Regions from separate parts of the Paenibacillus sp. 102 genome, predicted to be linked through region 1. Evidence: a T-box and tRNA genes for the amino acid it is inferred to sense, from the RefSeq annotation. Region 1 holds a T-box; the other holds one or more tRNA genes.

Region 1 (21,628 bases):
CCTAATACCACACAATCACCATGATTATCTGCTACAGCAGACGCTTTTTGCAAAGCGAGTGACATCACAATATCAGCAGGTGATGAATATGCACCGATTGTTTCTTCTACTTCACTTACAACAATTTCAAATGGTACATCTGCTAGTTCAAGTAATTCCTTTCGACGCGGTGACCCAGATGCTAAAATAAGTTTCTTCATGTGTTCTCCTTTCTTACATAAAGCAGAAAAATATAGCTTGATCGTATCAAACAAATACCTTTCCTACAAATTATAAAAACATTATTTTCTTTTTAGGAAATGATATTTTCTCACCATAAGTTTATACCTGCTATAGCGAGAAAATATTTCTATAGATATATCATTCAAAAGAAAAGAAAGAAGTATACACTTCTTCCCTCCCACTCCATTATCCTACTCTTTTTCTTTTTGCGAAACCACTTTTTCATAAGAAAGTAAACCATCAATAATAACTTGATTCAATTTAGCTATCGCTTCTTTATCAGTCTTTCCCTCTTTTATTGTTTGCATAGCTACTGATGCATACGTATATATTTTTTTTACGTCCTCACCCTTAATTGATTTTTCTTCTTTTTCAATTACCTTCCATTCTTTCTCAATGGCTTCTATTTCTTTTTGATTACTTTTACTTCCAGATTGTATACCGGTCAAGTATTTCACAAAATGAACGTATAAAGGCTGTAACTTACTTAACAACGGACCAGATTCTTTATCGTTTTTCAGCAATGCTTGATCTGTAATTTCCCATTTCTTTTTCAAAACTGATACGCCATCTTTTTTATATTGTCCGACTAATTGATCTATGGATTGCTCGTTACTAGAAATTCCAACTACAAGTGAATACTTTTCACCGTTCTGTTTCACGGCCGCTACGCCTCCATTATCTTTCCACTCCTGAATAGCTGCCTGTCCTTTTTCTTCAGAAGAATAAAGACCACCTTGCACGAAATATAAGGTAATTGGTTCTAAGGCAGCACTATTTCCTACTTTCGGTTTTTCTGCTTTTTTCTCTTCAGCCGTTGCTTCTCTTTGCTCTACTCTATTATTCTTTTCTCCACTTGTGACCGTAGCTTCCTGAACCGTACCTTGTCCCGTTAACAAGTGAAGCATCCCCATCCCTAACACTGTGCCAATAATAATTGCGGTAGCAACTATGAAAATCAGTATATTATTCCATTTCTTCTTGCGCTGCTGAATGGATGGTAATTTATTTTTTTGAAACGGCACTACATTTTGCGATGTTTCACTATCCACTACGATCCAATCAAATTCTTCTTTTTTTTTCTTCTTTTCTTCATACTTTGCTTCCGTTCCATTTACTTTAACCGAGATTGTTCGTGATTGCTTGTCCATACCCTCACACCTCACCTCTTATCATTGTCCGCATCATAACATATTCACTTCACAAAAAAACGAGATATTTGTCGGAGGGATTCGTCAAATTTTCCCATATAGTTATCTTATATGTATGCATTTGACTTCATTTGTAGAACAAAAAACTAGGACAGCAACTGCTGTCCTAGTTTTTTTCACGAATGTACTTTCGAACTTCTGAAATGAAATAAAGAGAACCTGTTATGATGAAAACATCCTTTTCTTGAAGAGTATTCATTTTCGTATCAATAGCTTCTTTCCAATTTTCAAAAACTTCTTTTGTTTCCTTACTTGAATGAGCAGCAAGCTCCTTAGCAGAAATCGCTCGATCAAATGTGAATGTTGTAAAAATCATTTCATCTGCTACAGTTTCAAGTGGACCAACCATGTTATCTAATTGCTTATCACCAAGAGCTGTAAATAAAACAATAACATTTTTATCGTTATAATGAGCCTTCACCGTTTTCACAAGACTTGCAATTCCTTCTGGATTATGAGCACCATCTATAATTACGTCAGGTTTACTGTGCAGTCGTTCAAATCGGCCAATCCAATATGCTTCACTTAATCCTACACGAATACGCTCTTCCTCCAGTAAGAATGATAAGTATGTTTTAAGATACATAACCCCCATCAATGCTAGTGCCGCATTTCCTACTTGATGACTTCCTTTCATCGAAATCCGAACTTCCTCAAACGAAGCGAACGGACAAGAAAAGTCAAAGTGTTCTCCATCTTCATCAGAACGTTTATGCACCGCTGTAAATTGCTTTCCGAGTTCGTAAAGGTTTGCATTTTTTTCCTTGGCAACCTTTTGAATAACCCCAAGTGCTTCTTTATCCTGCACACCAGTAATAACAGGAACACCTGATTTAATAATTCCTGCTTTTTCATACGCAATTTCCGCTAATGTATTCCCTAAAATACGCATATGATCATGGCCGACATTTGTAATCACTGTAAGAACTGGATGAACGACATTTGTAGAATCAAAACGACCACCAAGCCCTGTTTCAAACAAAACGATATCGCAGAAGTTTATTTTCCCAAAATAGCAGATTGCCATTACTGTAATAATTTCAAATTCCGTTGCTTCTCCTAAATTTGTTTCATCTAATTTTTCAACAACTGGCTTTACCATATTTACAAGCTCAGTAATTTCTTCATCTACAATTGGTTTTCCATTCACACCAATTCGTTCATTAAACGTTTCAATATATGGAGATGTAAATGTCCCGACCTTATATTTTTCCGCTTCTAGCATATAACGCATATATGTTAAAGTTGAACCTTTTCCATTTGTTCCTGCAAGATGAACACATTTTATATGACGTTCAGGATTTCCAAGCTCCCCTAGCATCCACTGCATTCTTTCTAACCCTGGTTTAATACCAAACTTTAATCGGCTATGAATCCAACCTATTGCTTCTTCGTATGTATGTATCACGTATGCCTTCCCCTTTCAAAAACAACCTTCTTAAACCCTATTATACGCAAATAAAAGAGACTCACCAATATGGTAAGCCTCTTTAAAAAGATTTTTATTTTTGAAGATCAGCTAGACGTTGGCGAACTGCTTCGCGTTTCTCTAAGTAATCTTGCTCTTTTGCACGCTCTCCTTCAATAACTGCTGCTGGAGCTTTTGCTACGAAACCTTGATTTGCAAGTTTCTTCTGTACGCGTTCTACCTCTTTATCGAACTTCTCAAGTTCTTTTTCAAGGCGTGCTTTCTCCTCATCAAGGTTGATTAGATCAGCTAACGGTAAGAATAACTCTGCACCTGATACGATTGCAGTCATCGCTTTTTCTGGCGCTTGTAAATCCGTTTTAATTGTTAATTCACTTGGATTACAGAAACGCTCGATGTAAGAGCTATTTTTTGTAAGTTGTGCTAGTACCGCTTCGTCTTTTGCTTTAATTTGCATTTGAACTTTTTTGCTCATTGGCGTATTTACTTCAGCACGAATGTTACGAACAGAGCGAATGATATCAACAAGAAGGTGCATTTCTGCCGCTGCTTCTTTGTCTTGTAAATCTTCGCGAACTGTTGGCCACGCTGCTACTGTAATAGATTCACCTTCATGAGGTAAGTGCTGCCAAATTTTCTCTGTTACGAATGGCATGAATGGGTGTAATAAACGCATCGTTTGATCTAATACATATGCTAAAACAGAACGAGTTGTTTTCTTCGCCGCTTCATCTTCGCCGTATAACGGAAGCTTTGCCATTTCAATGTACCAGTCACAGAAATCATCCCAAATGAAGTTGTACAGTGCACGACCAGCTTCACCGAATTCATATTTATCCATGTTACGCGTTACACTTTCAATTGTTTCATTTAAGCGAGTTAAAATCCACTTATCAGCAACTGACTTTTCACCAGTTAAATCGATATCTTCGTATTTCATGTCTTCCATATTCATTAATACGAAACGAGACGCGTTCCAAATTTTATTAATGAAGTTCCAAGTAGATTCTACTTTCTCCATGCTGAAGCGTAAATCTTGACCTGGTGCACTTCCTGTTGATAAGAAGAAGCGCATTGCATCTGCACCATACTTTTCGATAACTTCCATTGGATCAATACCATTACCTAAAGACTTACTCATTTTACGTCCTTGCTCGTCACGAACAAGACCATGAATTAATACATCTTTAAATGGACGCTCTCCTGTAAACTCTAGACCTTGGAAAATCATACGGGATACCCAGAAGAAAATAATGTCATAGCCCGTTACAAGCGCATCTGTTGAATAATAGCGTTTGAAGTCTTCATCATTTTCATTTGGCCAACCAAGTGTTGAGAATGGCCATAACGCTGAGCTAAACCATGTATCAAGTACGTCGTTATCTTGGTTCCAGTTTTCGATATCTGCTGGAGCTTCTGTACCTACGTATACTTCACCAGTTTCTTTATGATACCAAGCTGGTATGCGGTGTCCCCACCATAATTGACGAGAAATACACCAATCGTGAATGTTTTCCATCCAGCGTAAGTATGTGTTCTCGAAACGATCTGGTACGAACGTTACTTTTTCTTCTTCTTTTTGTTGCAGAGCAACAGCCTTTTCTGCAAGTGGTGCCATTTTTACGAACCATTGTGTTGATAAGTAAGGCTCAACAACCGCTCCGCTACGCTCACTATGACCCACCGCATGCATATGAGGCTCAATTTCTACTAATACACCTGCTTCTTGTAAGTCTTTTACTAACTCTTTACGGCATTCGAAACGATCCATACCGTTATATTTACCAGCTTTTTCATTCATTGTGCCATCTTCGTTCATTACAAGAATGCGTGGTAAGTCATGGCGATTACCTACTTCAAAGTCATTCGGATCGTGAGCTGGTGTGATTTTTACAACACCTGTTCCGAAATCTTTTTCTACGTACTCATCAGCAATAATGGGAATTTCACGATCTACGATTGGAAGTGTAACTGTTTTTCCGATTAAATGCTTGTAGCGATCATCTTCTGGATGAACTGCTACTGCTGTATCACCAAGCATTGTTTCTGGACGAGTTGTCGCAAGACGAATGTGACCTGAACCGTCCGTTAATGGATAGTTCATATGGTAGAATGCACCTTGAACTTCTTTATGAATTACTTCAATATCAGAAAGGGCCGTACGTGTTGCTGGATCCCAGTTAATAATATATTCACCGCGGTAAATTAAACCTTTTTCGTATAACTGAACGAATACTTTATTAACCGCATCAGATAAGCCTTCGTCTAATGTAAAGCGCTCACGAGAGTAATCTAATCCTAACCCAACTTTTCCCCATTGCTGACGAATGTGAGAAGCATATTCTTCTTTCCATTCCCATGCTTTTTCAAGGAATTTTTCACGGCCAAGATCGTAACGTGAAATACCTTCTTCACGAAGTTTTCCTTCTACCTTCGCTTGCGTTGCGATACCCGCATGGTCCATACCAGGGAGCCATAATACGTCGTATCCTTGCATACGCTTTGTACGTGTTAAAATATCTTGAAGTGTAGTATCCCAAGCGTGACCTAAATGCAGTTTACCTGTTACGTTTGGAGGCGGGATTACAATTGTATACGGTTGTTTTTCCGCATCTCCTTTTGCTTCAAAATACTTGCCATCAAGCCACCATTTATAACGGCCTTCTTCAACGGACATATGATCATATTTAGTTGGTAAATTCTTTTCCATGTTTGACATTATTTTCCCTCCTTCAGAATAAAAAATGTCCCTCATCCAAAAAGGACGAGGGACATCGTGGTACCACCTTTATTTACAAACAAATTCAAAATTTGCTTATACTCTTAATTTGATAACGGACAAATCCGTCTTTTCCTAATGAGAATAAATCCGTTCAGAAAAGATACTCCAGGGCTACCTTCTAACATGACTATCTAGAGAACCTCACAGCTAATAATTCTCCTCTCTGCAGACGTTTAATGTTATACTCTTCCCCTTCAACGTATTTATATAATTGTTATTTATTATATACAATAGTGTAAAAAACGAAACCATATTCGTCAAGATAAAAATATTTTTCATCAAATTTCTACAGTTGATAGATGCTATAATTTCCTATCATCTAAAAATCAGTGTGCAATCGTCAATTAGCGGAAGCATTTTTTTATAGCATATGTATGAAAAATGAAAAAAGCAGCACAAGCACCTTAGGTACTTATCCTGCATACTGTAATATTGCACCTTCCCCTTCAAGATTAATGTGTAGCAAATGCTTTCTGTACGGAGGAATGATTGATTATGCGACGATACCGACGCACCTACAATTTTTCAGCCCCTTCATGGGTTAGGAATTTACAAACGATTTTTTCTGATTTTGCCATTCCACTTACTATTTTTCAAGGAATTCGCACATTACTACTTCCAACCTTCTTAGATTTCATCATCCTTATCATCTTTGTTGTAGCAACAATTCGCTTACATTTTCAGCCGTAGCCTCAAGAATACTTGAGACTACGGCTGTTGCTCGTTCCCTTGCTGCGCAGCTTGTAATTGTGAAATGAAATATTCTACATTACTTACAAGCCAATGGGCTTGCTGTAACATTTTCACACCTTGAAGTTCTTGCTTTTCACCACGACTCTTCTGTTTACTTGTATAAGATTGGATTTGCCGAATAAACGGGGACGGATATGTTAGATAAGCAAACATAAGAAGTTGCTCTTCTTTCGTAAACGGAAAATTCTTTTGATACACCTGATACCATTCGAAACGATCACTTCTCGCAATTGGATATGTGTTTAATGAGCGGGAATAAAAACGGACAAGATCTTGAACTGGTGTTGCAAACCCCGACCTTTCTAAGCTAATAAAATAACCGTTTCGTTCATAATCAAATAAAAAATGATTCATCGATACATTGCCATGAATAAAAGAAACTCGTGTTTTTTCTTTCTCTTTCATCGCTTCATGCCACTCCGAAAGCTGTTTCGTTGCAAATTCACGTGCCCTCATCACATGATGAAAATACGTACAGTACTGTAGTTCAAACGGAGACATATACCATTTTGCCTCAGACTCTACAAGGAATTCCTCTAAGAACTCCCCATCTTTCTCCCAACGATCAGAGATATTTGTATAATGATTCTCTAGCACTTCTTCAGTATACGTTTCTTCTTTTACCGTTCTTTGATGAAGTAGCGCTAGCGTCTGAAACATTTTATGATATTGATCATTGTCCTCTCCACTTCCTTCTGCTCGCTCCAACCAAGGCATTAAATAATAACTATATGTTTCGTCGCTCAAAATATGATTTCCATCTGTTGCATGATAAATCGGTGCATAATGTGTAAATCCCTTTTCTCGTAAAAATTGAACATGATACATTAAATTATTTCGTTTCAATCGATGAGATGGTAATTTTTTCAATGCATATGGACCTTGATTCGTATACATTTTTATGACACTTCCGTGCTCTTCCATATGATGGACGTCCAATTGATATCGCTGTACAATTGGGGCATAACGATCTCGCAATTCTATATCCATACGAATGATCCTTTCTCATTCAAAAACGTAAAATAAAATTCCTTTTAACTGAAACAATCGATTTCTATAGAAATACAGCTTGAAAAACCGACATATAAAACCTAACCTTTAAGTGGGAAAAAGCATCCGGCCAAGCATAAAAGCGGTCAGTGCCTTTTTTCGCCCCATGCCGGGTGAAAATGAGTGGAGATTCCTTTTATTTTCATAGCTGCGACTTATATGTCAGAAAATCAAACTGGATATATATCTATGCACATATAAAATGAACCCCCCACTGATTATAAGCCCACGAATAGCGGAGTAAAAAGAAAAGAGGTGAAGAAGAAACTTCTTCACTCACTTTGTTTTCACTCTTGACACAGGTATATATATAATTTGCCCTGCGGTTAAATATACTTCATCTGTTTGATTCACGCGATGTAGATGCTGGACAGATGTTTCATACCGCTCCGCAACCGATTCAATTGTATCCCCTTCTTGCACGAAATACATACGTAATTTCGTAAATTCTTCTTCCGGCTCTTTCGTAAACAATTTTGTTAAGTATAATGCATTTTCATCCCGTTGTGAGTAAGATGTCTCCTCTTGCTCTTCCTGTAATTTCTCCGCTTGCTTTTTCTTAAAATCCTTCCGCCCGAACAATTCAAATTGAGGTGTCGTTTCTTTCACTTCTTCTCGTTCTTCCTCTTCCTGCTCTTCTAAATCTACTACCTCTTCTTCTAATTCTTGTTCCTTACGCTCCTCTAATTGGAAAGGCTCAAATGCATAATCCTCCCATCCATCTGATTCTGTATGAACTGTTACTTCTTCCACTTCCACTTCCACTTCCACTGGTGCTTTATCCTCATCCACCGCTTTTGCTTCCTCAATTCTATCAACGTCCACATCCTCTATCTCTTCCTCGTGCACTTCATTCTGTATTCTCTCGTCTTCGCATAATCCAGATATCGATATATCTGCTAATAATTGCAGGCAACCACTTTCCTTTAATTCATAATCAAATTCCTCAATGGAAACATACAATTCTTCAACTTGTTTCACTCGGTTTCGCGGAATCGAAATTTCTAACGGAAAAGAGTGTACAAGTTCGTTTACACCATCTTCTCGCGTTTCTACATAATCAATGGATTTCGCTGGAGATAAATCTCGTAATGAAAACGCAGAATCATCTTGCCTTGCAACGTATTCCCCCGTTAAATCCAATTGCCCTCTCACAATTACTTCGTATTCAAGCTCTTCTATCTCAACGTCTGGATCTAACGAAATTGACAAAAGTTCTTCGACTTCCTGTCCTTTTTGGAACCAAACCGATTCTTTTAATGAAAAACGTAATGAATGATCAGTTGCCACCTCTTTTTCCCCCTCCCAAACTGTATGTCATTACAGATTTATGTACCTAAGAGTCATTTTATGAGTAAAAAATCAAACTACACATGAGGACTTCCTATTCATTTTTCATATACCGGCGTTTTTTAATATATCGACCATTAAACGTCACATATCGGAACTTCGACAATATACAACATAACAAAAAGGTTGTCAGAACTCTCCCTGACAACCTTTTTTCCTTTACGCTTTTAATTTTGACATGGCAATTTCTGCTGCTGCAATCGTTGCCTCAATATCTGCATCACTATGAGCTGTTGATAAGAATAAGCCCTCAAATTGAGAAGGTGGTAAGAATACACCTTGTTCTACCATTTCACGATAGTAAGCTGCGAAAAACTCTAAGTTTGAAGTTTTCGCTACATCATAGTTAATAACTGGTTCATTCGTGAAGAATATACCAATCATTGAACCCGCACGATTTATATGATGCGGAATACCATATTTTTCAGCCGCTTTACGCAAACCATTTTCTAACATTTCAGCTTTACGCTCAAACTCTTGATAACATTCCAGTGTTAATTGTACTAATGTTTCATAACCTGCTGTCATTGCAAGAGGGTTACCAGATAATGTACCTGCTTGATAAATTGGTCCGCTCGGTGCAACTTGGCGCATGATTTCTGCTTTACCACCGTATGCTCCTACTGGTAGGCCACCTCCAATTACTTTTCCTAAACAAGTTAAGTCAGGCGTTACACCGTAATAACCTTGGCCACAATTATAAGCAACGCGGAATCCTGTCATTACTTCATCGAAGATAAGTAGTGCACCATTTTGCTCTGTTACTTCACGAAGTCCTTCTAAAAATCCTGGCTGAGGTGGTACAACCCCCATATTTCCCGCTACTGGCTCTACAATCACACAAGCGATATCGTCACCGAATTGTTCGAAAGCATATTTTACGCTCTGTAAATCGTTATACGCTACTGTAATCGTATTTTGCGCTACACCTTCAGGTACCCCAGGGCTATCTGGTAAACCAAGCGTTGCAACACCAGAACCAGCTTTAATTAATAATGAATCGCCATGACCATGGTAACAACCGATAAATTTCAAAATTTTATTACGACCTGTGTAACCACGTGCTAAACGAAGTGCACTCATTGTTGCTTCCGTTCCAGAGTTTACCATACGCACGATTTCAATAGACGGCACACGCTCAATTACAAGCTGCGCTAATTTATTTTCAATTTCTGTCGGCGCACCAAAGCTTGTTCCTTTTTCAGCAACAGCTTTTAATGATTCTACAACACGGTCATTTGCATGTCCGTGAATAAGAGGTCCCCATGATAATACGTAGTCGATGTATTCATTCCCATCGATATCGTACACTTTAGAGCCCTTTCCGCGCTCCATAAAGAGCGGATTCATACCAACAGATTTAAATGCACGAACCGGACTGTTTACGCCACCAGGCATTAAATCTTGCGCCGCCGTAAATGCTTCAATCGATTTATCAAATTTTTTCATTATTGTGCGCCTCCTTCTTGTAACCATCGTGCTGCATCTTTCGCATGATACGTAATAATTAAATCTGCTCCTGCGCGTTTCATGCTTAATAGTTTCTCAAGTACAATGTCTTTTTCATTAATCCAACCATTTTGCGCTGCTGCTTTAATCATTGAATATTCTCCACTCACGTTATAAGCAACGATTGGCAAATTGAAATTATTTTTCACATCGCGAATAATATCTAAGTAAGAAAGAGCTGGTTTTACGATTAAGAAATCTGCCCCTTCCATTACATCCGATTCAGCTTCACGGAGTGCTTCCATGCGGTTTGCTGGATCCATTTGGTACGTTTTACGATCACCAAATTGCGGTGCACCATGTGCTGCATCGCGGAATGGTCCGTAAAATGCCGATGAATATTTCACCGCATATGACATAACCGGCACGTGCGCAAAACCGTTCTCATCTAATGCATGGCGAATCGCCGTTACAAATCCATCCATCATGTTAGATGGTGCAATAATATCTGCTCCTGCTTTCGCTTGGCTTACTGCAGTTTTCGCAAGAACTTCTAATGATTCATCATTTAAAATAATTCCATCCTCAATAACACCGCAATGACCATGGCTTGTATATTGGCATAAACATGTATCTGCAACTACTACTAACTCTGGGAACTGCTCTTTAATTTGTTTGATTGCACGTTGTACAATACCGTGCTCACAAAATGCAGAAGAGCCAACTTCATCTTTTTCAGCAGGTAAACCGAATACGATAACAGAACGAATACCTAAATCTACAACTTCTTGCATTTCAGCTTGCAGAAGATCTAAAGAAATTTGGTATACATCTGGCATAGAAGGAACTTCGTTACGAACATTCTCTCCTTCTAATACAAAAATAGGATAAATAAAATCTTCTGTATGTAAAAATGTTTCACGTACAAGCGCACGCATATTTCCACTTTGTCTTAAACGACGGTGACGATTAAATTGTAAAGAACTCATAGATTTCTGTCTCCCATTCTTTTATTTAGATTATGCATTTTGATTATATTTTGAAATGCATTGTATTAACGCTTCTATTGTATATTCTTTTGGAACAATTACATCAGCAAAATAACGCATTGCCTCTTGCTCTGTTATCGGTCCTATACAAGCAATTGTACATTTTTTTATCCATTCTCTCCAGTTTGTGCCCTCGAGTAATGTCACAAAGCTTGTAACGGTAGAAGGACTTGTAAATGTAATAGCGTCTACCTTACCTGATTCTAAAGCTGAGATGAGATCTTGTTGTTTCTTATCATTTGTTTTTGTTTCATATACAACAAGTTCCTCTAAGAACACTCCTAATTCCCGGAGTTTAATCGGAATCACATCTCTAGCTAAATTCCCTTTTGGAAATAAAATGTGTTCCTTACCACTTAATTCTCTTACAAATTCTTCCGCAAAGGTTTCAGCAACAAACGCTGTTGGAATAAAATGAACCTCATAACCCCGCTTTTCTAACTCTTGTCCTGTTTTCACCCCTACTGCAGCAATGCGAACATTAGGCGGTATTTTCTGACACAAACCATCTAAAAAAAATCCCACACCATTTTTACTCGTAAAAATAACCCAGTCATATGTGTGCAGTTGCTGCAGCACTCCTTGAAATTCTTTCTGCGATACACCTTCTATATGCAAAAGCGGAATTTCCAATGGAATTCCGCCCTCTTTTTTCACCGCTGCACTCATTTGTTTTGCTTGATGCTGGGCACGCGTAATCAGTACTGTTTTGCCAGCAAGAGCATCCATGATTACTGTTGCTCCTTATTTGCAGCGAGAATGAGCTCTTTTGCTCCTTGCTTAATTAAACGATTAGCTGCCTCTAAGCCAACTTGCTCTGAATCTACACCTGTAACTGTTTCTTTTAACAAAACAGAACCATCCATAGAGCCGACAAGAGCTGTTAATTCAATTTCATTATTCTCCTGAAGTATTGCGTATCCAGCAATCGGTACTTGGCAGCCACCTTCAAGTTTATGCAGGAATACTCGTTCAGCCGCCACTGTTCGTTCTGTTACAACATCATTCATATGTGATAATAATTGCAATAAATCTTCATCACCCTCACGACATTCAATTGCTAAGGCCCCTTGCCCTACAGCCGGTACACATAATGTTTCATCTAAATGTTCCGTAATGACTTCATCATCCCATCCCATTCTCTGTAACCCAGCTGTTGCTAAAATGATTGCATCATAGTCTTCTTCTTTTAATTTACGTAATCTCGTATCAATATTACCGCGAATCCACTTCACTTGTAAGTCTGGTCTAGCAGCGAGTAACTGTGCACTTCGTCGTAAACTACTTGTCCCAAGAACCGCACCTTCTGCTAAGTCCTCAAATGATTCCCCGTTTTTTGAAATGAACGCATCACGTGGATCGACACGCTTCGGTATACACCCAATTGTTAATCCATCTGGAAGTATAGCTGGCATATCTTTCATACTATGTACAGCCATATCGATTTCTTTCGTAAGCAATGCATGTTCAATTTCTTTTACAAATAAACCTTTTCCACCTACTTTGGAAAGTGTTACATCTAAAATAACATCGCCTTTTGTAACAATTTCTTTCACTTCAAATTCATATGGTAAGCCAAGCGCTTTTAACTGATCAATAAACCAATTTGTTTGCGTTAATGCTAGCTTACTCTTTCTCGAACCGACAATAATTTTGCGCATAATTTTCTCTCCTCATTATAAATACCAAAAGTGGAAGTTTGATAAACTGCTCAATAGGAAAATGTTGACTAACATAACGAGAAAGGCACCAATGTTCCAATTTATAATCTTCTTACCTTGCAATATATCTGATCCTCGTAAATATAAACCCATGCAATATACAAATAAAACAACAAAAGACCCGATTACTTTCGTATCATACCAATGGAAATTATCTAACTTTGTATATCCCCATATACATCCAAGTAAAATAGCTAACAAGAAAAAAGGAACAGAAAATAGATTTAGTCCATAAGACATCGACTCAAGCTTTGGTAAATTCCCCAACCTTCTTAATCTTGCATTCCATTTTTTCTGTTTTAATAATCGATATTGCAGTAAGTACATAATAGAAAAAATAAACGAAACCGTAAATGCCGCATAGGAAATAATCGCCATTCCTACATGTACGTATACAAGTTCTGAAACTAATTGATGCGCAAGTACCGGTGACATTTTTCCGAGCGGAGTAAAAATAGAAAAAGCGCTTACGCCAAACGCAATGACATTTGTAAAAAAGACTAAAAAGTCAATGCGCATAAATCGATTGATTACGAGCGACATTGTAATTAATAACCACACATAGAAATAAATCCCCGACAATAACGTTAAAATCGGATGCGTCTCTGATTCCGTAGCCCGAAGTAACATAAAAATAGACTGTAATATCCATACAATTGCAAGTAACCAAAAAGCAATTCGATTCGCCTTTCGGTTACTCTGGAAATAATCTATAAAATATAAACTAATGCTACAAGCATATAAAATAATTGCGATATGATAAATAATACTATTATTTAAAAAGCCCATCCGATCATCCTTCCGGTTATAAAGATGGAACGGATGCTGTCCACGCTCGTTTATGTTCTCGTTCTTCCGTATGTTCCACAACCTCTTCTTGCACTTCTAAATCAAAAATTTTCGCGAATAAAGCGAGCTTTTCCGTAGCTCCCTCTTCGGCCGCTAACTCTTTCGCTACTAAAATCGGATCCTTTAGCAGTTGATTAATAATACTTTTCGTATGCTTACTAATTACTTTTTTCTCACGATCACTCAGCGTTGGAATTTTCCGCTCCAGACTTTGCATTGTATCACTTTGAATTGCTAAAGCTTTATCACGAAGAGCTGCTATCAAAGGAACAACACCAAGCGTATTTAGCCAAGCTTTAAATATAATGATTTCTTCTTCAATCATAAGTTGAATTTTTTCCGCTTCTTTTAAACGCTCAGCACGGTTTGCTTCGACTACGCCTTGCAGATCATCAATATCATACAAGAAAGAACCTTCTAGCTCATCAATTGCTGGATCAATATCGCGCGGCACTGCAATATCCACCATAAATAGCGGGCGTCCACAGCGCATCCGTTCTACTCTTGTCATCATTTCTTTCGTAATGACATACTCTGATGCACCTGTTGAACTAATTAAAATATCCGCTTCTAATAATGCACATTGTAATTCACTTAAAGGTTTTGCATGCCCCATATATTTCTCAGCCATTGTTTCCGCTTTCGTAAATGTACGGTTCATAACTGTTACTTTACTTGCTCCGCTTCCATATAAGTTTTGCAGTGCAAGTTCACCCATTTTTCCAGCGCCAAGAATTAAAACGTGACAATCTGTTAAATCGCCAAAAATTTTCTTTCCAAGCTCAACTGCAGCATAGCTAACAGACATTGCACTTTCACCAATTGTTGTTTCTGAATGCGCACGCTTTGCTAGCGTGATTACTTGTTTAAACAATTCATTAAAAATCGTACCTGTTGCTTTTACCTCTTGCGCTTCTAAGAAACTATTACGAATTTGGCCTAAAATTTGTGTTTCTCCGACCACCATAGAATCTAATCCGCACGTTACACGGAATAAATGTTCAATGGCACCATCTTGTTCAAAAATAGACAAGTATGGTGAAATCTCTTCTATCTCGAGCTGAAACCAATCAGCTAAAAACTTTTTAATGTAATATCGTCCCGTGTGTAATTGATCGACGACAGCATAGATTTCTGTGCGGTTACACGTTGATACAATGACATTTTCTAAAACGCTCTTTTGATTTTGTAATATTGTCATTGCCCGTTCTAGCTCTGCTGCCTGAAATGTGAGTTTCTCACGAAATTCTACAGGGGCTGTTCGATAATTTACACCAACAACAAGAATATGCACGCAGCATGTCCCCCTTCAACCGTTTTATCACCTTAACTACTATCATAATACAACTTTCTTGTTATGAATCTGACAATCGTGTGAACATCAACAATTTTTTTCTGATCTTCACACCTAGCAGGAAATAGGTTACTCAGCTAACTATACGAATACAAATTGAAAAACCAACATCAAACCTTTCTTTAGGTGGGAGAGAGCAGCTAGCCATGCATAGAAGCGGTCAAACCCTCTTTCTGCCCCATTCCATGTAAAAACAAAAAAGAAAGCAAGTAGATGTCACCTTTTGTTCTTCCTAGCAGCAACTTATATGTTAGAAAATCAAAATGTATATACACCTTACTTTATAATCATTATAAAATAATAACTCTATTTGTACGTTACCAAAAAAATCTGTCAGAATCAAGTGATGGAAACTATTCCATAAGAATTGGAAGGCTACCTTTTTTATCTTCTTTCATAATACAGAAAAATATGTATGATTGTTCCAAAATGTAACAACTTCTTTCATGTGACACATTACTCAAAATTTTTTCGTTGCAATGTATTTGACATCTCATTTCTTTTTCGTTATATTAATTTTACAAAATTAAATTGTGCACAACTTAAAAAGGAGGGATGTTCATGAAAGAGAATCCTTTACATCTCGATAATCAACTTTGTTTTTCTATTTATGCCTGTTCTAAAGAGGTAACACGCTTTTATCGGCCTTATTTAGAAGAAATGGGTATTACGTATCCACAGTACATTACATTATTAGTGCTTTGGGAGCAAGATGGATTAACTGTAAAAGAAATTGGCGAACGTCTATTTTTAGATTCAGGTACATTAACACCTATGTTAAAACGCATGGAAACATTAGAATTAGTTAAACGCGTTCGTTCTAAGGAAGATGAACGCAAAGTGTGCATTGAACTAACCGAAGAAGGGCACGCTTTAAAAGAAAAAGCATGTTCATTGCCAAAAACTATGGCTACCAATTTAGGAATTACAGAACAAGAATATCGATCATTATTAATTCAATTAAATAAATTAATGGAAACCATGCAAACAATCAATGATAGAAAAGGGGAATAAATATGGAAAAATTATATACAGCAACAGTAACTGCGACAGGTGGAAGAAATGGGAAAGTTGTTTCAGATGACGGCATTCTAAATCTTGATGTAAAGATGCCAAAAGCATTAGGCGGTATGGGCGGAGAAGCAACAAACCCAGAACAATTATTTGCAGCTGGATATGCAGCATGCTTTGATAGCGCTCTGCAGCTTGTAATTCGTACAAAACGTGTAAAAGTAGAAAGTACGGAAGTGACAGCTCACGTTTCCATTGGAAAAGATACAGATGGTGGGTTTGGGTTATCTACTGTACTTGATGTACGCGTTGCTGGTGTTTCTCATGATGAAGCACAAGAGCTTGTTGAAGCTGCACATGGTGTATGTCCGTATTCAAAAGCGACTAGAGGGAATATGGAAGTTACATTAAACGTACTGTAAGAAGATGTTCAAAAAATCCGGCAAAGATAGCTTTCATATTTCTTTATCCTCCTTTTTGAACTTATACCGTAAAAAACAAAAAACGCGCGACGAATCGTCACGCGTTTTTTGTTTTTGTAAACTTATGAATGGCTTTCCACGCTTCTTCTTTTCCAAGTCCTGTTTCTGATGAAAATAAAACGATTTCATCACCTTGTTCAATATCGAGCGTTTCTTTCACAACCTTCAAATGCTTTTGCCATTTCCCTTTCGGAATTTTATCGGCTTTCGTCGCAATGATAATAGTTGGAATTTCATAATGCTTAAGGAAGTCGTACATCATGACATCATCTTTCGTTGGTGAATGACGTAAATCCACTACTAATACAGCCGCATCCAATTGCTCACGTGTTGTGAAATACGTTTCAATCATTCTTCCCCATGCCGCTCGCTCTGTTTTAGATACTTTCGCATACCCATAACCCGGAACATCGACAAAGTGCATCATTTCATTAATTAAGAAAAAGTTCAACGTTTGCGTTTTCCCTGGTTTAGAAGAAATACGCACTAACTTTTTACGATTTAAAATTTTATTAATAAAGGAAGACTTCCCAACATTAGAGCGACCTGCTAATGCAATTTCTGGTAAGTCACCATCTGGATATTGTTCTGGTTTAACAGCACTAATGACAATATCTGCTTTTGTTACTTTCATTGTTTCACTCCTACTAATGCGTGCTCCAATACTTCGTCTAAATGAGACACAAGCACAAACGTAAGATTTTCTTTTACGCTTTCTGGAATATCATCTAAATCTTTTTCATTTTCGGCTGGCAAAATAATTTTCGTTAAACCTGCACGATGAGCACTTAATGTTTTTTCTTTTAAACCACCGATTGGCAATACACGACCACGTAGTGTAATTTCACCTGTCATTCCTACTTCCTTGCTTACAGGTACACCTGTTAGTGCGGAAATAAGCGCCGTTGCCATCGTAATACCGGCTGATGGTCCATCCTTTGGAACTGCTCCTTCCGGAACATGAATATGAATATCATTCTTTTCATGGAAATCTGGATCAATATGAAGCTCCTCTGCACGAGAACGAATATAACTAAATGCAGCTTGTGCAGATTCTTTCATAACATCCCCAAGTTTCCCTGTTAAAATTAATTTTCCTTTTCCTGGTGATACAGATACTTCAATTGCAAGTGTATCACCGCCAACAGCCGTATACGCTAAACCAGTTGCCATTCCAACTTGGTCTGTTGTTTCAGCTTGCCCATAACGGAATATATGTTTCCCAAGTAGATCTGTAATGTTTTTTTCCGTTACAACAATACGTTTACGCTCTTCTGTAACGATGATTTTTGCCGCTTTGCGACAAATCTTTGCAATTTGACGCTCTAGCGTACGAACACCAGCCTCGCGCGTATAATAGCGAATAATTTCAAGTAACGCGTCATCACGCACTTGGAGATTCCCTTTTTTCAAGCCGTGTTCTGTTAATTGCTTCGGCAATAAGTGTTCACGAGCAATATGCACCTTTTCAATCTCTGTATAACCAGCAATCGAAATAATTTCCATACGATCAAGAAGTGGGCCTGGAATGCTTGCAAGCGTATTTGCAGTTGCAACAAACATTACTTTTGATAAATCATAAGGCTCTTCAATATAATGATCGCTAAAGTTATGATTTTGTTCTGGATCCAATACTTCCAATAACGCAGCAGACGGATCACCACGGAAATCATTAGACATCTTGTCAATCTCATCTAATAAAAAGACAGGATTGATAGTCTTGGCCTTTTTCATTCCTTGAATAATACGACCTGGCATTGCTCCAACATATGTACGACGGTGACCACGAATTTCAGATTCATCACGAACACCACCAAGGGAAACACGAACAAAATTACGATTTAACGATGTTGCAATCGAACGTGCTAAAGATGTTTTCCCGACACCTGGAGGTCCTACTAAACAAAGAATTGGTCCTTTTAAAGAATTTGTTAGCTTTTGAACAGCTAAATATTCTAACACGCGTTCTTTCACTTTCTCAAGGCCGTAATGATCTCTATTTAAGATTATTTCAGAATGTGCTAAGTCAATCATATCTTCTGTTGCTTCTGTCCACGGAACCGCTAATAACCAATCAAGATAATTACGAATCACACCACTCTCCGCAGAGCTTGCTGGCAACTTTTCATAGCGATCTAATTCTTTTAAGGCAGCTTTTTTCGTTTCTTCTGGCATTCCTACCTCTTCGATTTTTTCACGAAGCTCTTCAACTTCGCCGCCTTTACCTTCTTTATCACCAAGTTCTGTTTGAATCGCCTTCATTTGTTCACGCAAGAAATATTCTTTTTGCGTACGTTCCATCGAACGCTTCACTTTTTGTCCAATTTTCTTTTCTAAACTAAGTAGTTCTTGTTCGTCTTGAATAATAGAAATAAGTGTATGTAATCTTTCTTTTACAGATAAAATTTCTAAAATCTCTTGCTTTTGTTTTGTCTTAATCGGTAAATGAGAAGAGATTAAATCAGCTAAGCGACCAGGTTCTTCCACATCCACTACTGTTGCAAACGTTTCATTCGATACCTTTTTCGAAACTTTAATGTATTGCTCGAAATGTTCCAGCAACGTGCGCATAAGAGCTTTTTCCTCTAGGTCGCCTTCTTCTTCGTCTGTTACTGTTTGAATCGAAACTTTCACTATATCTTCTTCTTCAATAAACTCTACTATTTCTGCTCTATGTAAACCTTCTACAAGGACACGCAGCGTGCCGTTTGGCAGTTTTAACATCTGCTTTACTTTCGCTACTGTACCCACACTATATATGTCATCTTCTTTTGGATCATCGATATTCATTTCTTTTTGCATTGCTAAAAAGATGATATTTTCATCCATTGCTGCCTGCTCTAGTGCTTGTATCGATTTATCACGTCCTACATCAAGATGCAGAACCATCGTTGGATATACGAGAACGCCTCTTAATGGTAGGAGGGGCACAATTCTTTCGTTCGTATTCATACTAGACATAGCACCTCCATAATAAATTAAACTCCTGTTCAACTATTTTATATTACAATACATCTTGATGCAATTGCAGAGATTCCTTGCAATTGCAAATCCCCTACTTTTTGTTTCTCCAAAAAAGAAAAAGGGACCCCGCTTAAGCATACAAACTTAAACGAAGTCTGGCAAATATTATTACGTTCTCATGACGCTCACCTCACATGAAATCGCCTATTAGAACCTTTATTATATCGATTGCACGTCACCTTCATCTGCCTGACGACGCACATTGATTTCACGATGCAAGTTTTCCTGTACGAATGTTATCTCAAAAACTTCCTTCAATTTTCGAACAGGTATAATTTCAATACCTTTTATCGTATATAAAAATGGTTGCATATTTTCAGCAGGAATAATTATCTTTTTTGCCCCCGCCTTTTTTGCTGCTTTCACTTTTGCATATACGCCACCTACCGGCTTTACTTCACCATGAATACTTATTTCTCCTGTCATCGCTACTTCGTTATTCACATACACTTGGTGCAGTGCCGAGTATACTCCGGTTGCCATTGCAATTCCTGCCGACGGACCATCAATTGGAATACCACCAGGGAAATTAATATGTATATCATATCCTTCTGGCAATAAATCGAGAGAACGAAGCACGGTTAACACATTGTCAACCGATCCTTTCGCCATACTTTTACGACGGATTGATTTCGTTTGACTACCAATACTCTCTTCTTCCACAATTCCGGTAACATTTATCGTACCTTTGTCCGTAGCTGGAATTGCTGTTACTTCAATTTCTAATAACGCCCCTGTATTCGGTCCATATACTGCAAGTCCATTTACAAGACCAATTTTCGGAATTGGATAAATACGCTTTTCATATTTTGGAGTAAGCTGACTAGAATGAACCACCCATTCAATATCCTCATCTTTAATAAATGAGCGCCCCTCATTAATCGCCATTCCTGCAGAAATTTGTACAAGATTAATGGCTTCTCTTCCATTCCTGGCATACATTCCAATTATTTCAATCCCTTGTTCTCCAATTTCCATCTTTACTTTTTCTGCTGCATTCTTCGCTACTTTTTGAATTTCTTCTGTATCGAGTTCACGGAAGAAAACTTCTAAACAACGAGAACGAATAGCTGGGGGAATTTCATCTGGAGACCGAGTTGTAGCTCCAACTAAGCGAAAATCTGCTGGTAAGCCTTTTTGAAAAATATCATGTATGTATGTTGGAATCATTGAATTTTCTTCACTATAGTATGCACTTTCCAGAAATACTTTACGATCTTCTAATACTTTTAGCATTTTATTCATTTGGATTGGATGCAATTCACCGATTTCATCAATAAATAAAATACCACCATGCGCATCTGTTACAGCACCTTTTTTCGGCTGAGGAATTCCCGCTTGTCCCATTGCACCTGCACCTTGATAAATCGGATCATGCACCGATCCAATTAATGGATCAGCAATACCGCGCTCATCAAAACGGGCCGTTGTTGCATCCAATTCAATAAATGTTGCATTCATACGAAATGGGGATTTTTGATTTTTTTTCGCTTCTTCTAACACAAGACGTGCCGCTGCCGTTTTCCCGACCCCAGGAGGACCGTATATAATGACATGCTGCGGGTTCGGTCCACAAAGTGCCGCCTTTAATGATCTAATTCCGTCCTCTTGCCCAACAATATCTAAAAAAGAGATAGGACGTACTTTTTCCGCAAGCGGTTCTGTCAAAGAAATTTCGCGCATTTTGCGAAGTTGTTCTAATTCTTTTTTTGATTCTCGATCAATTGAAACTTTTTGTGTTCGCTGGTTTCGGAGCAAATGCCAGAAATACAATCCGACAATTACACCAAAAACAAGTTGAACAAGTAGAAATATGTTTGTCCAGCTCATCATTTATTTCCTCCCGCTATGTTTTACCATTTAGTATTTCCTGGGAGGAATAGTGCTAAACA
Region 2 (4,380 bases), on a different contig from region 1:
GGCTACGCATCGTTGCCTTGGTGAGCCGTTACCTCACCAACTAGCTAATGCGACGCGGGTCCATCCATAAGTGACAGCCGAAGCCGCCTTTCAATTTCGCACCATGCGGTGCAAAATGTTATCCGGTATTAGCCCCGGTTTCCCGGAGTTATCCCAGTCTTATGGGCAGGTTACCCACGTGTTACTCACCCGTCCGCCGCTAATTTCTTAAGAGCAAGCTCTTAAGAAATTCGCTCGACTTGCATGTATTAGGCACGCCGCCAGCGTTCATCCTGAGCCAGGATCAAACTCTCCAATAAAGTTAGTTTGTCTAGCATCATAAAATAAAAATTGACGTTGCACGTTGTTTGTTTCGTTCAGTTTTCAAAGAACTAAAAGCGGGTGAAGAGAATCGAACTCTCGACCAGAGCTTGGAAGGCTCTTGTTTTACCACTAAACTACACCCGCGTGGTCGGGAAGACAGGATTTGAACCTGCGACCCCCTGGTCCCAAACCAGGTGCTCTACCAAGCTGAGCCACTTCCCGTTATGGCGCGCCCGAGAGGAGTCGAACCCCTAACCTCTTGATCCGTAGTCAAACGCTCTATCCAATTGAGCTACGGGCGCTTATTCATGATGTTGTATCGCCGTCTCATTTCAGCGACTCAATTATCTTATCACACCGCGTTTTCAAATGCAAGTGCTTTTTTATTTTTTCTTTGGTGCGGCCGAGAGGACTTGAACCTCCACGGGGTTTCCCCCACTAGGCCCTCAACCTAGCGCGTCTGCCATTCCGCCACGACCGCGCGGAAATTAAGAAAAAGTGAGCCATGAAGGATTCGAACCTTCGACCCTCTGATTAAAAGTCAGATGCTCTACCAACTGAGCTAATGGCTCGTAAATGGCTGGGCTAGCTGGATTCGAACCAGCGCATGACGGAGTCAAAGTCCGTTGCCTTACCGCTTGGCTATAGCCCATCGAAGTCATTCTTTTTTTGTGACGAAAATCATTATATCACGATAAGAAATAAAAAACAACTGCTTATTAGCAGAAGTTATAAATGGCGGTCCCGACCGGGGTCGAACCGGCGATCTCCTGCGTGACAGGCAGGCATGTTAACCACTACACCACGGGACCATTGGTTGCGGGGACAGGATTTGAACCTGCGACCTTCGGGTTATGAGCCCGACGAGCTACCGGACTGCTCCACCCCGCGACGACACTATTTACAAATTATATATGGTGGAGGATGACGGGATCGAACCGCCGACCCCCTGCTTGTAAGGCAGGTGCTCTCCCAGCTGAGCTAATCCTCCGAAAGTGGTGACCCGTACGGGATTCGAACCCGTGTTACCGCCGTGAAAGGGCGGTGTCTTAACCACTTGACCAACGGGCCAATATGAATGGCAGAGAAGAAGGGATTCGAACCCTCGCACCGCGTTAGCGATCTACTCCCTTAGCAGGGGAGCCCCTTGAGCCACTTGGGTACTTCTCTGTATGGCTCCGCAGGTAGGACTCGAACCTACGACCGATCGGTTAACAGCCGATAGCTCTACCACTGAGCTACTGCGGAATAAGAAAGACAATTTACATCTTATATAAATTCATATTATAAGTCAAGTCGTTTATACAACATTTTGTACAAACGTGACATGTTTATAATATACTGGATTGATTTTTAACTGTCAAGGTGTTTTTTATCTCTTTTAATCTACCTTTACACTTTCCGCAAACATATCTTTTTGTATTGATTTGACGTCTTCTTACATATTGAAGAGTACATTCTATGCATTCATACAAATATGTTTTAGGCTCTTTTCTCACTCCCGCTATCCGCTTACAAAATCTAGGAGCTCCAACCTCTTTCAATAACTGACGAAAATCTCGATCCCGATGTTGATATCCCCTCCCCATAATATGCAGATGATAATGACATAGCTCATGCTTAATAATACCAATTAGTTCTTCTTTTCCATACACTTCATAATAATGATAGTTTAATTCTATATTATGACTTCTGAGCAAATACCTCCCACCAGTTGTACGCAGTCGTTTATTGAACATTGCTTTATGTAAAAAAGCCCTCCCGAAATATTGCAATGATATCTCTTCTACAAATCTTTGGATTTCTTTTTCATTCATTTTGATTCCCCCAAAAAACTAAAAATAAACTTACACTTTTCTTCTTTCTTATACATATATTAAATAGTACATATACCCATCCTCATTCAAAAAGCGCAACTTCTATAAACCATCTTCTCCCTCATCTGTTCATAGAACTTCGCTGACCAAACTCTTATAAGCAGTTCCCAAGATTGAGTTTTTCACTTACTTTGAATCTTCATCTCAGTCCATAGGGGCTACTTGTTAGAGCCGGATTAAACAAGGAGGGATTCTTATGCCTACGTGGCTCCGAAAGCAAATGCAGCGTGCATATTTTGAAAAAAACCGGTATCAAATTAAGTTACTAAATGAATGCTGGTTTTATTATAGCAAAACACATCAAAATTCCTGATAAAGTGAACGTTTAATCAGTGGGGGCTGAAGCTTCCCCCCACCGATTAAAATTCCACTAACATCCATTCAAGAAAAAAGAGCAGCGCTACACCTGCCCTCTTCCCATTCTTATTCAATAGGTAACATTGATAAGGCAACGCGTCCTTTTTTCATATCAACATCATCTACCCATACCTTTACAATTTGTCCGACAGACACCACATCTAACGGATGCTTCACAAACTGTTTGCTCAGTTTAGAAATATGTACTAAACCATCTTGTTTCACACCAATATCGACAAAAGCACCAAAATCAACAACATTTCGAACAGTTCCTTCCAACTCCATACCACGCTTTAAATCTTCTAATTTGAGAATCCCCTTTTTCAAAAGTGGTTTTGGCAATTCATCACGCATATCTCTTTCCGGACTAATTAGGGCATCTATAATATCAATTAATGTCGGCTCACCAATATTCGTCTCTTGAGATAATTTAGAAACCTCCACTTCTTCTAAACATTTTTGTAAATGCGGTTGTCCTACATCATCAATCGCTAATCCTAAACTTTTTAATAGCAATTCAACACTTTTATACTGCTCGGGATGAATACCTGTTCTATCAAGTGGGTTTTTACCTTCTAGTATACGTAAGAAACCAATACATTGTTCATACGTTTTAGCACCTAGCCGTGGTATTTTTTTTAATTCTGTGCGTTTTGTAAATTTCCCATCTCCCTCACGCTTCGCAACAATATTTTTCGCAACAGTTTTTGATAATCCCGAAACGTATTGCAATAGCGCTACAGAAGCTGTATTCACATTCACTCCTACTTGGTTAACAGCTGTTTCCACAACAAATGTTAATGATTCATTTAATCTCTTCTGTGATACATCATGCTGATATTGTCCTACTCCAACTGATTTCGGATCAATTTTCACAAGTTCAGCAAGGGGATCTTGTAAGCGGCGTCCAATAGAAACAGCACTTCTTTCTTCAACTTGAAGATCCGGAAATTCTTCACGAGCCAAATCAGAAGCTGAATAGACACTAGCACCGGCCTCATTGACAATAATATAAAATACATCTTGCTGTACGAATTGTAAAACATCTACTATAAACTCTTCTGTCTCCCTAGAAGCTGTACCATTTCCAATCGCAATCATCTGAACCTGATATTTCTCTATAATAGAAATAACTTTTGTTTTTGCATCTTCATATTTCCGAACAGGTGGGTGCGGATAAACGACATCAATATGCAGCACTTTCCCTGTATCATCTACTACCGCTAACTTACACCCTGTTCGATACGCAGGATCCACCGCCAATACTACTTTCCCTTTCATCGGTGGCTGTAATAATAAATTACGTAAATTCTCAGAGAAAATGTGAATTGCTTGTTCTTCTGCCGTTTCAGTTAATTCTTTACGAATCTCCCTTTCGATTGACGGCTGAATTAATCGCTTATATCCATCTTCAATCGCTAATTGTACATATAGTGCACTTTTAGAAGATTCATCATGAATCACTTTTTTATGTAAAAATCGAATAATTTCTTCTGTTGGCGGAAGAACCGAAACTTTCAACATTTCTTCCTTCTCACCACGATTCATAGCTAATACACGATGTGGTACAACTTTTTGCAGTGGCTCTTCATAACCGTAATACATCTCATATATATTTTTTTCATCTTTTTCTTCATCTTTTACAGAGGACACAATCATCCCTTTTTTAAAAGTGATATTTCGAATCCAACTGCGGTATGCCGCATCATCCGATACAATTTCTGCAATAATATCTTGTGCACCTTGCAGTGCTTCTTGGATAGATTGTACTTCTTTCTCGGCATTAACAAATTCCTTCACTTTATCTTCCGGGTCTTCTTTTGTAAACAGAAGTAGCCACTCA

The links. A T-box is a leader RNA that pairs with one kind of tRNA and senses whether it is charged. The one in region 1 lies ahead of AAIE21_RS05175 (valine--tRNA ligase), so its partner is inferred to be a tRNA-Val.
Region 2: it has a tRNA-Val gene. The T-box ahead of AAIE21_RS05175 (valine--tRNA ligase) is inferred to sense a tRNA for this amino acid. The anticodon was not compared.

The regions. Positions count from the first base shown of each region.
Region 1 is NZ_JBCGHT010000001.1:965,635-987,262, forward strand. It holds gene AAIE21_RS05160 (Maf family protein) at 1-200, opposite strand, end outside; gene AAIE21_RS05165 (stage II sporulation protein B) at 414-1,373, opposite strand; gene AAIE21_RS05170 (bifunctional folylpolyglutamate synthase/dihydrofolate synthase) at 1,540-2,841, opposite strand; gene AAIE21_RS05175 (valine--tRNA ligase) at 2,936-5,581, opposite strand; T-box leader at 5,620-5,851, opposite strand; gene AAIE21_RS05180 (hypothetical protein) at 6,140-6,334, shown strand; gene ysxE (spore coat protein YsxE) at 6,353-7,387, opposite strand; gene spoVID (stage VI sporulation protein D) at 7,724-8,737, opposite strand; gene hemL (glutamate-1-semialdehyde 2,1-aminomutase) at 8,957-10,246, opposite strand; gene hemB (porphobilinogen synthase) at 10,246-11,235, opposite strand; gene hemD (uroporphyrinogen-III synthase) at 11,266-12,024, opposite strand; gene hemC (hydroxymethylbilane synthase) at 12,027-12,956, opposite strand; gene AAIE21_RS05215 (cytochrome c biogenesis protein) at 12,972-13,805, opposite strand; gene hemA (glutamyl-tRNA reductase) at 13,822-15,159, opposite strand; gene AAIE21_RS05225 (MarR family winged helix-turn-helix transcriptional regulator) at 15,781-16,233, shown strand; gene AAIE21_RS05230 (organic hydroperoxide resistance protein) at 16,236-16,652, shown strand; gene ysxC (ribosome biogenesis GTP-binding protein YsxC) at 16,750-17,346, opposite strand; gene lon (endopeptidase La) at 17,343-19,673, opposite strand; gene lonB (ATP-dependent protease LonB) at 19,896-21,566, opposite strand.
Region 2 is NZ_JBCGHT010000015.1:21-4,400, forward strand. It holds partial or broken rRNA gene AAIE21_RS22690 (16S ribosomal RNA) at 1-299, opposite strand, end outside; tRNA gene AAIE21_RS22695 (tRNA-Gly) at 377-447, opposite strand; tRNA gene AAIE21_RS22700 (tRNA-Pro) at 449-525, opposite strand; tRNA gene AAIE21_RS22705 (tRNA-Arg) at 529-605, opposite strand; tRNA gene AAIE21_RS22710 (tRNA-Leu) at 699-784, opposite strand; tRNA gene AAIE21_RS22715 (tRNA-Lys) at 803-875, opposite strand; tRNA gene AAIE21_RS22720 (tRNA-Gln) at 881-955, opposite strand; tRNA gene AAIE21_RS22725 (tRNA-Asp) at 1,040-1,115, opposite strand; tRNA gene AAIE21_RS22730 (tRNA-Met) at 1,118-1,194, opposite strand; tRNA gene AAIE21_RS22735 (tRNA-Val) at 1,219-1,294, opposite strand; tRNA gene AAIE21_RS22740 (tRNA-Glu) at 1,300-1,374, opposite strand; tRNA gene AAIE21_RS22745 (tRNA-Ser) at 1,383-1,473, opposite strand; tRNA gene AAIE21_RS22750 (tRNA-Asn) at 1,477-1,551, opposite strand; gene AAIE21_RS22755 (SprT family protein) at 1,635-2,120, opposite strand; gene cmpA (cortex morphogenetic protein CmpA) at 2,377-2,493, shown strand; gene AAIE21_RS22765 (Tex family protein) at 2,604-4,380, opposite strand, start outside.